Regions from separate parts of the Paenibacillus sp. GCM10027629 genome, predicted to be linked through region 1. Evidence: predicted binding sites of a transcription regulator. Region 1 holds the regulator's gene; the other holds the start of a gene.

Region 1 (8,315 bases):
ATCAATTAATTGTAGGGAAGACGATCGAACGAGTCACTGTATCGCTCCCTCGAATCATACAACGTCCAGATGATGTGCTGCAGTTCGCATATCTTCTGGAAGGTCATACATTCCAGAAGGTCGAGCGCAGGGGGAAGTTTCTGCGCCTCGTATTGGACGGGCTAGTGCTCGTATCGCATTTGCGGATGGAAGGACGGTACGGGATGTATCGTTCGGACGAGCCGGTGGAGAAGCATACGCACGTTATTTTTCACTTTACCGATCAGACGGAGCTTCGTTATAAGGATGTAAGACAGTTCGGCACGATGCATCTTTTCGAGCCGGGTCAAGAGTTCGTGATGGCACCGCTGAACAAGCTCGGGTTAGAACCGCTAGATGAGCAATTTACATTCGAGAAGTTCCGTGCTGTCATTGGTAAACGTGCTACGCTTATTAAGCCAACCTTGCTCAATCAGGCATATGTCGTCGGGATTGGGAATATTTATGTCGATGAGGCCCTATTCCGAGCAGGTATCCATCCGGAAGTGAAAGCGAATACGCTCTCGGATGAACAGCTTGAAGCCATCTATCATGCCGTGATCGCAACCCTGCAAGAAGCCGTGGAAGCAGGAGGGTCGTCGATCAAATCGTATGTGAATGGACAAGGTGAGATGGGCATGTTCCAACAATATTTGAAGATTTATGGCAGGAAAGACGAGCCGTGTGTAACGTGTGGTACAGCCATTGTGAAGACAGTCGTTGGCGGTCGTGGTACACATTATTGTCCGCACTGCCAACCGGATTCCTAATAAAATAGTAGGCACTTATTCCTCCCCCCGCCCATATGATGTGGAAGACATTGCGGCACAGTTGCACCAACACGATGGTGACTTATAGAGCTGCAGGCGGGAGGGTATGGAATGCTAGTGCATTTGTTGTCTTTAGTATTGCTCGCATGCGCACTTAGCCTGGATGGGTTTGGTGTTGGGGTTACGTATGGCTTGCGAAAAATACGGATTCCAATCTTATCGATTATCATTATCTCCGCTTGTTCAGGCATTATTATTTATACCTCCATGTTGATTGGGGTATGGATTGCCAATTATGTATCGCCTGAGATTAGTAAATGGATTGGTGCCCTAATTCTGATGGGCATCGGAGGCTGGGCGCTGATTCAACTCATTGGCTCCAAGGATCGCGATGTGGATGCGGGGACTGAGTTAAATCGACCTACAGAAGATAGCGCGGTTAAGCAAGATGCATCGGCAACGAAGAAGACGGTATTCACGTTTGAGATTCGGGCATTTGGTCTTGTCATTCAAATTTTGAAGTCCCCATCGGCGGCGGATGTCGACCGTTCGGGTGTGATATCGGCATCGGAAGCGGCATTGCTAGGTATTGCGTTGTCGCTGGATGCTTTTGGCGCCGGATTAGGTGCTGCATTGTTGGGCTTCTCGCCATTATGGACTTGTATTTCGATCACGCTTGCCAGCGGCAGCTTCCTCTATTTAGGGACGCGGGTAGGACTGATGTTCGCGGGACTGCAATGGCTGCGCAAACTGTCCTTTATTCCAGGTGTCGTGCTTATCATTATGGGAATCCTAAGGTTTTTCTAGTTGTTGATTTCATTGAGGTATTATATTCTGAGGTGACAAATATGAATATTGGGTTAACTGGTGGCATTGCGACGGGCAAGAGTACAGTCTCGTCGCTCCTTGTTGCTCGGGGTGCCTTACTTATAGATGCAGACCAAATTGCGCGAGAGATTATGGATCCAGGGTCTCCCATTTTGGCGCAAGTAGCAGCACATTTTGGACAAGATATTTTACAAGAAGATGGAACGCTTCATCGCAAACGGCTCGGCGAGATCATATTCTCGAATCCGGCAGAACGTCAAGTGCTGGAGAGCATTACGCATCCTGCGATTCGGACGAGCATTCATGAGCGGATGACAGCGTATGAGAAGGAACATCCGGAGAAACTGATCGTGGCAGATATTCCCCTGTTGTACGAGGCAGGTGCAGCATATGAAGGGTTTTTCGATGAGATAATGGTCGTCTATGTCCCGCGGGAGCTACAGATCGAACGTCTGATGAAGCGGGATGAGATTACGGAAGAACAAGCTGTCAGAAGGCTGAACGCGCAACTAGATATTGAACGTAAAAAAGAAAAAGCCGACATTGTCATCGATAACCGCTTTGGACTTGAGCAGACGATGGAACAAATCGATCAATTCTTGCGCAGAAAGGGGATCGAATGAAGGTATTACGAAAAAAAAGGGTATTGCTCGTTCTTTTCATTGCTTTGGTATCCGTATTGTTCTTCAATTCAAGTTGGATGGGGAGATGGATTTATCCCATTCACTATAAAGAAGCCATTGTGAAGCACGCGAAGACCTTCGATGTGGATCCTCTACTGATCGCTGCAATTATTCGGGTGGAAAGTAATTATAAGTTAAGTAGTGAATCGCGGAAGGGAGCACTCGGGCTCATGCAGGTGATGCCGAATACGGCGAGCTGGGTCATTGAGAAGGGGAAGTTCGATTCCGTGACGATGGATGAGGTGAAACATGAAGCCGAACCGAATATTCAGATCGGTTCGTGGTATATCAAGTCATTATTAACGAAATTCAACAATAATACATACGTCGCGCTAGCCGCTTACAACGCAGGACCGAGTGTGGTTGCGAAGTGGCTTCAGAACGAGACATGGGACGGCAAATTCGAGACCGTCAAGAAGATCCCTTACGGGGAGACGAAAAACTATGTACAGCGTGTCGTTTATTATTATAATAAATATAAGGATCTTTATCAGAATGAACTGTAATGGCTTGTTTTTCATGGGATAAACAAGAAAAGCGTGGGACAAGCTGTATGAACAGCCTGACCAACGCTTCTCTCCAAAAGTTTAATTATCTGTGTTGACCGGCAAGTTGTTGCTCGGCGATCGTTACAAGGCGTTTGGTGATGTAACCACCAATAGAACCTGTGTCACGTGTTACCATGTTGCCATAGTAACCATCTTGTGGAATAGCGATGCCTAACTCTTGAGCAACTTCATATTTCATTTGATCAAGAGCAGCAGTTGCTTGAGGAACGACAAGTGTGTTGCTAGAACGGTTTCCGCTCATCTCTGTATTCACCTCCTTGCGGTTGGTAATTGTATTATGTGCTTAACGATGATTGTTATTCAGGTGACGAATGGAAATTTAAAGTAATTGATTTGAGACGGAGGAAATTTATTTATGAAATGTCCGCATTGCGATTATTCGGGGACAAAGGTGCTGGATTCACGGCCTGCTAACGAGAATAGATCCATCAGACGTCGTCGAGAATGTGAGAGCTGCAGTCGACGGTTTACAACTTTTGAAATGATCGAGGAGACGCCACTCATTGTCATCAAAAAAGAAGGTAACCGCGAAGAATTCAGTCGCGACAAAGTATTGCGCGGCCTCATTCGCGCATGTGAGAAGAGACCTGTACCGATGGAGCGTCTGGAGATGATCGTCTCTGAAGTCGAGAAGGCATTGCGGAACACAGCAAATCCTGAGGTAGAGAGCCGTGCAATCGGTGAGCTTCTGATGGAGCAACTCTATCCGGTGGACGAAGTCGCGTATGTGCGTTTTGCTTCCGTGTATCGTCAATTCAAGGACATTAATATGTTCATGAAAGAGCTAACGGGGTTGTTATCGAAGCATACGATTGATGAATAAGTAGGACTTGGCGCGCATGGCTGTGGGTATGAGTAATGCAGGTGTAATGGACACAAAGGACGTTATATGCGCCCAAATTGCTTGGATTTCGGATCTAACGGACTGTAGCACGCTTATGTATTGGTTTGGAGCCTTGAGGGGCTTCACATAGGTCATATAAAGGCTTCTGTGTCCGCTTATTCGTTATGATGGGTTAGTATTCGACGTTTAACGGATCTATAGTCCGCCGAGTTTATCCAACTTTTGTATTGACAACTTTTTTCGAATTATGCTATGCTTGTCCTGCAAATGGGGCCTTAGCTCAGCTGGGAGAGCGCATCGCTGGCAGCGATGAGGTCAGGGGTTCGATCCCCCTAGGCTCCACCACAATGAATATTAACCGCGTCTTCGGACGTGGTTTTTTTGTTGTGGTGGATTGCTTAGGGGGCGAACCCTGGGGTTCAGTCCGCGCGGACGTAATGAATGAGTAGCTTCGAAGAAATACTTCTAATGCAGGAGCACGGCGTCGCAGTCTACCGCTAAGGTTGTCATCGTCGAGTAATCTACGGCAGCAAGTTAAATGAGGAATGAGACATCCCATTGAAAGGGATAGCGAGTTAGACGAGCGGATATCCCGCTAGGCTCCACCAAATTATTAACACAACGCAACCTGATGAGGGTTGCGTTTTTTAATTGGTGGATTGCTTAGGGGGTGAGAACCCCAGGGTTCAGTCCGCGCGGACGAAAAGAAAAGAGCATGCTTCGTAGATAAAACTTCTAATGTAGGAGCACGGCGTCTCAGTCTACAGCTAAGGTTGTCATCGTCGAGCATTAATCAACAGCAAGTTAATCAGGAATGGACATCCCATGAAAGGGATAGCGAGTTAGACGAGCGGATATCCCCCTAGACTCCACCAAAAATAATAAATGCAGCCGTAAGGTTGCTTTTTTATTTTGGTGGATTACTTAGGGGGTGGACCTCCGGGTTCTGCCCGCGCGGATGAAAAGAAGTGAATAAACTTCGCACGAAAGAACGCAAAGTAATCGGAATAAGCTACAATGCAGATCGTCACTTTGTGGGGTAAGAAAACGGCGTCTCAGTCTACCGCTAAGGTCGTCATCGTCGAGTAATCATCGGGAGCAAGTTAAATCAGGAATGGGACATCCCATTGAAAAGGATAGCGAGTTAGACGAGCGGTATCCCCCTAGGCTCCACCATATTATAAACACAACGCAACCTGATGAGGGTTGCGTTTTTTATTTGGTGGAAAGTCCCAATTGGGGTGAGAACCCCGGGTTCAGCCCGCACGGACGTAATGGAGATTAGGCATCGAAGAAATACTTCTAATGTAGGAGCACGGCGTCACAGTCTACCACTAAGTTTGTCATCGTTGAGTAATCTCCGATAGCAAAATTAATCAGGAATGGGACTTCCCATAGAAAGGGATAGCGAGAGTTGATCGAGCGGATATCCCCCTAGGCCCACCAAACTTAAACAACGCAGCCAACTCGGCTGCGTTGAATCCTCAAGCTATGATCGTAGATGGTAGTACTTTCATACCTCCACGTAGGTAAAAGCTCAGTTCTGATGAACTCATGGTCAGATCCAACACTATAAATAAAGACCTGTGACGTAGACAGAAGTGATCGTTCTAGCGATCTCCTCGACAGAACTATGGTGTTCGTCCCTGACAATTTCCCATAAGTACATTTCGTTCGTAAAAAACCAACCTCGTGCCACAATCTCATGATTAACTCCTGATCTAGCTAACCCGTTTTGTTGTGCGTAGGCAACGTCTTTTGAAATACGCTGAATAAATTTTTCCCGTATGGCTTTCCATTTATCTGAAACTAAAGAAGAGACCCCAATTGCCTGTTCGAAGACTTGCATCATATCCCGTTCGGCTTCAGCCATTTTCAAAAAATCATTCGCTTGTTTACGAACGATTTCCTCAGCTTCTTGTTTCGATTTTGGCAGGAAGGAGATCTCAGCAATTTCAAAAAATCGCTCCATGACACCCTCCATCAATACGATTAATAGATCTTCTTTTCCTCCAAAATGTACATATGCCGTTCCGTATCCGATACTCGCTTTGTTAATCATTTGCGAGATCGTTGCTTTTTGAAAACCTTCTTGAAGAAAGACTTCCCTTGCGGCTTCTAATAATTTTTTTCGTGTATTCAGCGATCGTAAATGTCTTTTATCCTCGTTATGATTATTCATTCCTTTTCCTCCACTACTCATTATCTCTAGAATATATGAATTATTATGAAAAGAAAAGGGATATCATCAGGGGGGTTCGTGTGTTAAAAACTGGATGAAAATTATTATTGACACCATGTCATATTTAAATAGATAATGTTATTGACATTATGTCATATTCATTTGAGAAAGCGCTTTATTATTATCTGTAAAGGGGAGAATCATGATGCTTTTGAAAAACTTTGATGTAACTTTACGGTATGCGCAAGAATTGGATGAGGAAGATTCTCTTGCGCATTTTCGAGAAGAGTTTTATTTAAAACCAGGATCCATTTATATGGATGGGAACTCGCTCGGGCTTCTTTCGAAAAGAGCGGAAAGGACACTCCTGGAATCATTAGAGGATTGGAAGGAACATGGTATCGATGGCTGGACGCAAGGGAAACATCCATGGTTCTTTATGGCGGAGGAACTAGGAGAGAAACTTGCTCCGTTAGTAGGAGGTTCAGCTGAAGAAGTCATTGTGACCGGTTCTACGACAGTAAATCTGCATCAGCTTGTATCTACCTTTTATACGCCAGAAGGAAAACGTACAAAGATTTTAGCAGATGAACTAACATTTCCATCCGATATTTATGCTCTTCAAAGCCAGTTACGGATTCATGGATATGATCCAGATACACATCTTATTCGCGTCAAAAGCCGAGATGGCCGCTTTTTAGAAGAAGATGACATTATCGAAGCAATGGAGGAAACAGTCGCTTTAATCCTCTTGCCCACCGTACTTTATCGTAGTGGTCAAATTTTGGATATCAAACGATTAACCGATGAAGCACACCGTAGAGGTATTGTAATTGGCTTTGACGCTTGCCACTCTGTAGGTTCAATTCCACATTCCTTCAACGAATGGGATGTAGATTTTTCCTTTTGGTGTAATTATAAACATTTGAACGGCGGACCTGGTGGTGTTGGAGGCTTATTTGTGAATCGTAAGCATTTTGGAAGGATGCCTGGACTCGCCGGATGGTTTAGTTCTGCTAAAGAGAAACAATTCGACATGGAGCATACATTAACTCCCGCTCTTTCCGCAGGAGCCTTCCAAATAGGAACTCCTCATGTGCTTAGTGTTGCCCCTTTGATTGGGTCTTTGGAAATTTTTACAGAAGCAGGTATTGAAAATATTCGCCAAAAGTCGCTTAAAATCAATCAATATTTAATGGATCTAATTGATAGTGAATTAGCGGATTTGGGATTTGTCATCGGAACGCCAAGAGAGGATGCGCGACGCGGCGGGCATGTGAGCCTTGAGCATATTGAAGCAGCGCGAATTTGTAAATCACTGAAGGAAAACGGGATCATTCCGGATTTTCGAGCACCTAACATCATTCGTCTTGCACCTGTTGCCCTTTATTCTTCCTTCGAGGAAGTTTGGGAAGTGGTTCAAATTCTTAAAAAGATCATGGCAGAAAAACAGTATGAGAAATTTAAAAATGAACGTGAAGTAGTTGCATAATGTAAAACGCTTATATGGTCGGACAAAGCCCTGAAGGGGATGAAAAAGATGGAGAATAAACATAGCGGTGAGGATTTAAAACGGGAGTTAACTACAGGTCAGCTCTCGATGATCGCAATGGGGATGGCAATTGGGACGGGATTATTCCTTGGAAGTGGACTAGCCATTCGTACTGCCGGACCTGGTGTATTGCTCAGCTATACAATAGGTGCTTTTATCGTTTTATTATTAATGGGATGTTTGGCAGAAATGACGGTTGCCCATCCAACTTCAGGAGCTTTTGGAACGATTGCCGATAAATATCTTCATCCCATGGTAGGCTTTCTTGTCCGGTACTCTTATTGGATTGCCCAGGTTTTTGCCATTGGGGTTGAAATAAGTGCAATCGCAGTCTATATGAAATACTGGTTTCCAGGAGTCCCTGGTGTCATTTGGATCATCGTATTTACAGCAGTTCTTATTTATGTAAACGCTACCAGCGTGAATGCATTTGCGACATTCGAATATTGGTTTTCCATGATCAAGGTTAGTGCGATTGTTGTGTTTATTCTTCTAGGAGCGTACGTTCTTTTTGGAACTTCAGGTTATGAAAATGTGGGTGCGAATAACCTGGTAGATCATGGAGGTTTCCTGCCATTCGGTTTTAAAGGGATGTGGATTGCCGTCTTTATATCTCTTTTTAGCTTTTTAGGCACAGAATTGGTTGCGGTTACTGCAGGTGAAGCAAAAGAGCCGGATGTGGCGGTACCGAAAGCATTGAAAGCAACTGTTTTCCGATTGTCTATTTTCTATGTGTTTACTTTGGCGATCATGTTGATGATTGTTCCTTGGCAATCTGCAGGAATTGAAGAAAGTCCATTTGTAAAAGTAATGGAAATCTTAAACATACCTGGCGCCTCTGGAATAATGAACTTTATCGTGTTAACAGC
Region 2 (8,315 bases), 320 kb from region 1:
ATTGCTCATAGGGCGTTGAGAAGTTCGATGATTTCTGCTCTGCATTGGGCAGTTCAAATAGATTAACATAAGAACCGCCCGCCTTCGCAGCTTGAAAGAATTGATCCAATCGTCGACTGCCGTAGGTGACTTCTTCCTTCAGTAATCGATGGGCGATATATCCAGGTCCTGGAGGAGGATCTGGCGGAAGCGGGGGCATTTTGTCTTTATCGAAAATAAAACAAAATTTCATCGTCTCCGGTTCTGTCCCTGTTCGATCGACGAACCCCCAGTAATAAGGGCGATTCGTAAGCTCACGGTCCGCTTGAGGCGATAACTTGACGATGACATGTCCCGGAGATTTCTCGATCAAATGGCAGTTCGTCGCATCCAAATAGCGAAGAACAAATTGCTGAACTTGCTTGGCGCTCATCACCATTATTGTGCTTCCTCCTGTGGTGCATCCTGAATGAAAGGCTCATTATCGGCAACCGTTTTTGCAATGTCTTGAAATGATTTGCCGATCGACTCTACGTTCGCGCGAATATCTTCATCTGATTTCGACTCTAACATCATTTTATAGAGCCTTTTCTCGAGAGAGTCCTGCTTCTCCATCCGTTCGAGGATGACATCCAGCTGACCAATGACCAATTCAAACAAATTGATTTTTTCGTGGAGCAGGTTAAGAATATGTTCTTCGATCGTTCCTGAGGTGGACAGGTTATAGATTTTGACATCATTCATCTGTCCGAGACGATGAACACGGCCAATCCGTTGTTCCACGCGCATCGGGTTCCAAGGGAGATCGAAATTGATCATGTTATGGCAGAATTGTAGGTTAATCCCTTCGCCGCCGGCCTCCGTTGCAATCATCACTTGCGCACGGTTGCGGAATAGATCCATCATCCAGTCCTTCTTCCCGCGGTTCATGCCGCCGCGATAGGGGACAGCCACCATATTTTTGCTGCGGAAGAAGTTCAGGAGATAATCCTGGGTTTGCCGGTATTCGGTGAAAATAATCACTTTGTCGTTCATTTCCTCAATCAATTCGAGCGCTTTCTCGGCCTTGGTATTCGCCTTGATCTGTCGAATCATATTTACGAGTTCCCAGATCTTCGCATGGATAGGGGAGTCTTCCGGCATTTTCTTCGATAGATTGATCAAGGTTAGGAATACCGCATCGCGGCTGCTGCATACTTCACGCTGCAGAGTTACGAGGGAGAGCATGCTGCTCATATCGCCGTTCAGCTCGTTATAACGATCTTTGACGAAGGCCGTAACCCCGTTGTACAACGCCATTTCTTCATCGGAGAGCGTCAGCGGCACATTTTTGACGAATCGTTTGGTGAATCCGATATTCCCGTCGCTGCGACGATTTCGAATCATCACTTTGGAGAGTTCGCTCTGCAATTGATCTTCATTCTTCGGCAGTCGCTTATCGACAATGAAATTCGCGGCAAAATCACTGACACCGCCCAGCTGCCCAGGCTTCAATAGTGTGATGAGATTATAGAGCTCGCTAAGATCATTCTGGATTGGCGTGGCCGTCAAGAGTAGGCAATATTTTTTGCGCAGTTGGGTAATGAACTGGTAGTTGGTTGTTTTCTTGTTCTTCAATTTATGGGCTTCATCAATAATCAACATGTCGTATTCGTTCTGCAGTAGCAGGTCTTTGTGCGGATCGCGTTTGGCTGTATCCATTGACGCGACGACAACATCATAGTGCCACGTATATTCTTTTTTCTGTGCAACGGCAGCGATGCCGAATTTCTGGTTCAGCTCGCGAACCCATTGCAGGACGAGAGACGCAGGCACGAGAATGAGCACTTTGCGTGCTAGGCCGCGAACGAGATATTCTTTGAGAATGAGTCCCGCCTCAATCGTCTTGCCGAGTCCCACCTCATCTGCGAGAATGGCTCGTCCGCGCATTTCGTGTAAGACCTTCGTAGCAGTCTCAATCTGGTGCGGTAGAGGACTGAGGTTGTTCAATTGCGTGAGGCACTGAAGCTCATCGAATGTGGAGACGACCTGAGATTGTTCCGCTTCATAGTTAAGAGCGAACAACGTAAAGTCATCCCAGGGGCCGTTCTTCGCTGTGCGTTCTTCTAACTCCGAGAACCACGTACGATCGAATTCGATTGGAGCTGAGGGTTGTTTGGAACGTGAAGACGTTGCAGAATTTATGGACATGATGGATTAGCTCCTTCTTGATGATGTGCGGATAATAATAAAAAAATAGTGAACTGTTCTGGTTAGTATGGACGAAAAAGGGCGGGTTCATAACTCGCTTGCAATATTCTCCAAGTAGAAGGATTTAGAATTGCAAGTCTAGAAATAAAGCGTGTGATAGAGAAAAAAGAAGCTAGATGGGACATGCTGCGGATTCTTGGCATTAATTCCACATCACACCATTAGAAAGTACAATATGTGGTATAGTATAATGATAAACGCACACAATATATTGTAAACTTTACATACAATAAATATGCGTTTTTGTGCGGAAAATCATAGGTTTATCGGTTGTTAATATGCTAGAGGAGGTTGTTTTTGTTGAATACGACGCATAAGCAGCGGTTGGAAGGATTAAGTGAGAAAATATTTTTGGATCGTTATGCATGGAAAAATGCAGATACGAACGAGACGAAGGTCGGAGATGTCGTGCTCGTATTGACCAAGGATGATCCGAAATTTCCAGCTAAAGAAGTAGGGGAAGTCATCAAGCGCGAAGGCCGTTCTGTTACCGTGAGAACACGCAGCGGTGAAGTGGTCGATTCGACGGTTGAGAAGCTGACTCTTACAGTTGAGAAGACGCCTGAGGAAATGTGGGATCGTCTGGCAGCGGCAATGGCATCGGTGGAGAAAACTCCAGAATTACAAAAACAATGGACGGAAAACTTCAGATATATATTAGATGATTGGAAATTGGTGCCGGGTGGACGGATTGCTGCCGGTGCAGGTGCAAGTGAAGAGTTGACGTTGTTCAACTGCTACGTTATTCCTTCGCCGAAAGACAGCCGTGGCGGCATTATGGCTACGTTGTCCGAAATGACCGAGATTATGGCACGCGGCGGCGGTGTCGGCATTAACTTATCCTCGCTGCGTCCACGTCGTGCGATTGTTCGCGGTGTGAATGGATCATCGAGCGGTGCGGTATCTTGGGGCGGATTGTTCAGCTACACGACAGGTTTGATCGAGCAAGGAGGTAGCCGTCGCGGCGCGCTCATGCTGATGATCAATGACTGGCATCCGGACCTCATGGATTTCATTACGGTTAAGCAGACGATGGGTCAAGTGACGAATGCGAATTTGTCAGTCTGTGTGAGCAACGGCTTCATGGAAGCCGTGAAGAAGGATCTAACGTGGGATCTTGTATTCCCTGATACTTCGGATCCAGAGTACGACGAAATCTGGGACGGCGATATGGACAAGTGGAAGAAGCTAGGCAAGAATGTCATCCACTACAATACTGTACGCGCTCGCGACGTATGGCATACGATTATGGAATCCGCTTGGAAATCGGCTGAACCTGGCGTCGTTTTCATGGAATACTACAATCAAATGTCGAACAGCTGGTATTTCAACCCGATCATTTGTACGAATCCATGCGGTGAGCAAGGTCTTCCAGGTTGGGGCGTATGTAACTTGTCCGCTATGAATCTCTCGAAGTTCTATGATGAAGCGAATCATGATGTCGATTGGGCAGAGCTGGGCCGAGTAACGCGTTATTCGGTACGTTTCTTGGATAATGTCATTGATAAGACGCCATATCATTTCGAAGAAAATAAAGAGAATCAGCAGAAGGAACGCCGCGTAGGTCTCGGAACGATGGGACTCGCAGAGCTGATGATCAAGCTCCAAATTCGTTATGGAAGTCCAGAATCATTAGAATTCTTGGATAAATTATATGGCTTTATCGCCAAAGAATCTTACCTCGCATCAGCGGAGATTGCAGGCGAGAAAGGTTCCTTCAAGGCATTTGAGCTTGAACCGTTCATGCAGAGCGGATTTATGAAAAATATCGTCGACGTGTATCCAGAAGTAGGTGCGGCGATTGAGAAGCACGGCATGCGTAACGTGACGGTGATTACGCAAGCACCGACAGGAAGTACGGGTACGATGGTGGGTACGTCCACAGGGATTGAGCCTTACTTCGCGTTCAAATTCTACCGTCAGAGCCGTCTAGGCTTCGACGAGCAGTTCGTTCCGATTGCACAAGAATGGATCGATGCGCATCCAGGTGAAGAGTTGCCAGCATATTTCGTAACGGCAATGAGCTTGTCAGCTGAAGATCATATTCGTTCCCAGGCTGCGATTCAGCGTTGGGTGGATAGCTCCATCTCGAAGACAGCGAACTGTCCTTCGGACTTCACGGTTGAAGATACGAAGCGCCTTTATGAACTTGCCTTTGATCTTGGTTGCAAAGGGGTAACCATCTACCGCGACGGCAGCCGCGATGTGCAGGTCCTTCAGACAGAGAAGAAGGAAGAGAAGAAAGAAGCTGTGATCCAAGAAGAAGCAGCTGCGACGAATGAAGAGAAGGGTGCAATTCAGACCCTCGATAAGTCGCTTCCTGTGAATGTCGATACGAACGCAAGACAAGTGTTCGACAAGCAGTACAAGAGCCGTCCGCAAGTATTACGTGGCGCAACGTATAAGATTAACACACCATTTGGTATGGCTTATATTACGATTAACGATAATGAAGGAATTCCGAGCGAAATCTTCTTGAACGTGGGTAAAGCAGGATCGGATGTCTTCGCCATGGCGGAAGCACTCGGCCGTGTATGTTCATTGTTCTTGCGTTACGGGGACCATGGTCAGAAGGAAGCACTCCTTATCAAGCACTTGAAAGGTATTGGCGGTTCCGGTGCGATCGGCTTTGGCGTTAATCGCGTAGAGTCCATCGCGGATGCAGTGGCCAAAGCGCTCGAAGCGCATATTGAGAGCAATGAGCTGGCGGCATCATCCGATATCGCGCCAATCGCAGCGACGATTGCGGTTGAGGAGTTTGAGGCCAATGCACATGCGGGACATAATCATGATGAGAGTGCATACACAACACGGGACTTATGTACATCTTGCGGTTCCGCTTCGCTGATTAATGTTGAAGGATGCAAGACATGCTCGAATTGCGGGTATAGTCGTTGCGGGTAAGAGAGGGTTAATATACTGCGTGACACACGCCGTTCGTTCGTTCGTTATAAATGAGACTGATTACAATTTGATTTGAGCTATAGCCAAACGAATGGATGGCGTTATATTGAGTCCTATATTGTTTGATTAGCCCGAAAGCTACTACGACAAGAGCAGAAGTGGCAGTCATTGTGTACCGATTGCTTAACAAATATTCCGGTTCCACAGATCCAGAACAACTTTCATGTAAAAGGGACATAGCCTTAGGCTATGTCCCTTTTACATGATTCACAATAGATTTTCAACTTATCCAAATGGAAATATTGAGGGAATATATCTTTTTTCTTCCCTCCTGTTGATGTTCGACTTAGTGGCCGATTCAATGGTTCGAACCAATCGCTATGGGCATTCTTTCGTCTGATGCTTCTTGCGATATTCAGCGGGAGTTAAACCGGTCGTCTTCTTAAATATTTTACCGAAGTGGCTTATGTTGAGATAGCCGCATTTTTCGGATATTTCCGCTGTTTTCTCGTTTGTGAGAGTAAGAAGCTCTTTGGAATATCCGATACGTAGATCCGTGATATACTCCCAGAAGGTTATATCAAAGTGCGACTTAAATAAGGTACAGAAATAGTATTTATTGAGATTTAGGTAATCGGATATCTTTTGCAGACTGATATCCTTCGTAAATTCCTTATTGCAGTATTCCGCTGCTCTTTTCATAAGTTCACAATGATAATCTTCTTTTTCATTCGATGTAAGATCGGGATCTGGGAGAGTAATGGCTGAACTCGTATAGGACTCGACAAGGTTCTTATCGGCTTCCACATAAGCAAACGGTATTTGTTCAAGCGTGAAGTTCATCCTGCAACTACCCGTTAAAATTGTAACTTCCGTATATTTAGACAATGTCTCAAGACAACCCTGTAAGATCTGATTATCGTCGAATATGGGAGTATATAGGACAACCAATTCGTTTTCTTTTTGAAAAAAACTCACGACGCGGCAACCATGATTCGCAAATAGGTTGTTGATCTCTTCGGACATGCTGATCTTAACGATTTCTTCGAGAATCTCTTTGTTTTCGGAGGTGCGATTGAATCGGAAAATCGTTAGAACATACTGGTTCCAGTCGCTACCCGATAAATTTATTAACAGGTTGAGATCGCCTTGCTGCAGCTTGCCTACAAGCAACTTCCTAATCATATTCTCTTCCACGAGAGGAATGATCTTGGAAATGTCTTGCTTATGCGCGAGTTCCGTTTCGATCTCTTTGCATATGCGACTTACTTCCTGAATGAGCTCGTTTTGCACGAAAGGTTTGACCATGTATCCGAAAGCACCAAGAGCAATAGCTCTCCTCGCGTATTCGAAATCGCCATAAGCGGTAATTAAGATGACTTTGACGGACAAACCTGCCTCGCGTATCCTCTCCATTAATTGCAGTCCATCCATATGCGGCATGCGAATATCGCTGATGATAAAATCCGGCGTTCTCCTCAGAATTGAATCCAAGGCTTTAGCACCGTTCGTTACTTCTCCAATAATATCGATCGATGGAAAGTGAACTTGAAGAACTTGACGAATGGCTTGGGTAGTTAGCGGCTCATCATCAATTAGTAGTACCGTCGTTATATTGACCACCTCCTTCCGTATAATGTTGGGGTATCGTCAGGACGATGATTGTCCCCTTATATTGTTCGCTATCGATTTCCAGAGTCGCGCTTGGACCGAATTTGAGCTCTAAACGATCTGCTATACTGGACAATCCGATTCTTCCCGTACGCAAATTCTTGTTGGATAATTGGGATCGTATATCAAGAAGCCGTTCAGGCGTCATTCCAATGCCATTGTCGGATATTTCGATTCTCACTTCTTCGGATTGTTTGGTAATACGAATACTGATTAACCAATCTTCATCGTTTCCCTCAAGCCCGTGATAAATCGCGTTCTCAATAAGAGGTTGAAGCGTGAATTTGTTGATAGAATAGTAGAGGACGTCATCATCGGCATCCAATTCGAAGTGAATTTTGCCATTGTATCGAATATTTTGGATGTTAAGATAGTTTTCTACGGAACGAACCTCTGATTGAATGGGTACCATATCATTCCGACGATATAGCGAATAATGCAACATGTCCCTCAAGGCGTGCGTGACTTTTTCTATGTCCGCATTGCGGCCTAGAATAGAGAGAGATGAAATGGATTGCAACGTATTGTAAAGAAAATGCGGATCCATTTTGGACTGGAGTGCATCATATTCGGCTTCTTTTTGGAGTAGATGGCGTTTCACCGATTCCTCGATCAGTTCATTGATTTTGTCCAACATATCGTTGATTCCGCGATTTAGTAGCGAGAATTCTTCGTATTTCGTTTTCCTTTCCAGACGGAGATTAAGGTTACCTTTGCCGACGTCCTTGATGAATTTCACAAGAACCAAGATCGGCTTATTCGTTCGAATCGTTATTGCCGATGCGAATAAAATCGTGAGAGTAACCATTATGGCAAGTAGAGTAATCGTTGTATTACCGATAAGCATTAAATTTTTATCGAGTTGCTCGAAGGAGAGGAGGCTAACGGTCTTCCAACCGGTTACATCTGAGGTGGAATAGGAAATCAAACTCTTACCGCCTCCGATGTTCTCCGTCCAGTAACCGGAGGAATGCTCGAGTAGTTTCTCCATGGAAGAGCTCGATAAGGTAAGAGACGGATCGGTCTGATAGATAAATTGTTGCTGGTCATCGACGATAATAGATTCAATGCCTGTCTGGGTTTGAATTTGGTCATAGATGCGTTTAATCTTGCTAATGTTGTAATCGAATATGGCGACCCCATATAACGTAGAGTCCGTAGGGTCGTAGGGATCCTTAATATTGGCGGCTATCGTAATGACGTTGTCATCGGTTTTATTGTAAGTGCTTTCATAATAATCGGGCTTATGGGAGCCATAAAAGCGGGTTTGCAACGCATACTGAGTATTCTCGAAATCAGCCCATACCTTGTTAAGAAAAGGAGAATCGTATCCAATCAGCGCTTTGTTATTGATAAAGGAAATCTTATAGTCGTTATTATAAATAAAGTATCCGCGAATATCGCTCTTCTCGGCAAATATGTTGTACAGGAGCTCGGTTATTCTTACCCGGATTTGATCTTGCTCTATGGCATAATTGTTTTTGGATATGGAATTTTGCAGATTAGAGATT

What was found. Region 1 encodes NrdR, which represses ribonucleotide reductase genes. Its sites were predicted from a motif close to AACACNATATATNGTGTT; they were not measured.
Region 2: ACFQZR_RS21220 (adenosylcobalamin-dependent ribonucleoside-diphosphate reductase) is a predicted target of NrdR. The motif match lies at 2,430-2,447, and genes of this name have one in related genera.

The regions. Positions count from the first base shown of each region.
Region 1 covers NZ_JBHTGZ010000012.1:445,254-453,568, reverse strand. Annotated here, with positions in the region: gene mutM (DNA-formamidopyrimidine glycosylase) at 1-788, shown strand, start outside; gene ytaF (sporulation membrane protein YtaF) at 900-1,595, shown strand; gene coaE (dephospho-CoA kinase) at 1,637-2,239, shown strand; gene ACFQZR_RS22655 (lytic transglycosylase domain-containing protein) at 2,236-2,805, shown strand; gene ACFQZR_RS22650 (alpha/beta-type small acid-soluble spore protein) at 2,891-3,109, opposite strand; gene nrdR (transcriptional regulator NrdR) at 3,224-3,691, shown strand; tRNA gene ACFQZR_RS22640 (tRNA-Ala) at 3,982-4,057, shown strand; gene ACFQZR_RS22635 (TetR/AcrR family transcriptional regulator) at 5,283-5,894, opposite strand; gene kynU (kynureninase) at 6,100-7,386, shown strand; gene ACFQZR_RS22625 (amino acid permease) at 7,435-8,315, shown strand, end outside.
Region 2 covers NZ_JBHTGZ010000012.1:127,736-136,050, reverse strand. Annotated here, with positions in the region: gene ACFQZR_RS21230 (YqhG family protein) at 1-418, opposite strand, end outside; gene ACFQZR_RS21225 (DEAD/DEAH box helicase) at 418-2,169, opposite strand; gene ACFQZR_RS21220 (adenosylcobalamin-dependent ribonucleoside-diphosphate reductase) at 2,530-5,133, shown strand; gene ACFQZR_RS21215 (response regulator transcription factor) at 5,512-6,756, opposite strand; gene ACFQZR_RS21210 (sensor histidine kinase) at 6,725-8,315, opposite strand, start outside.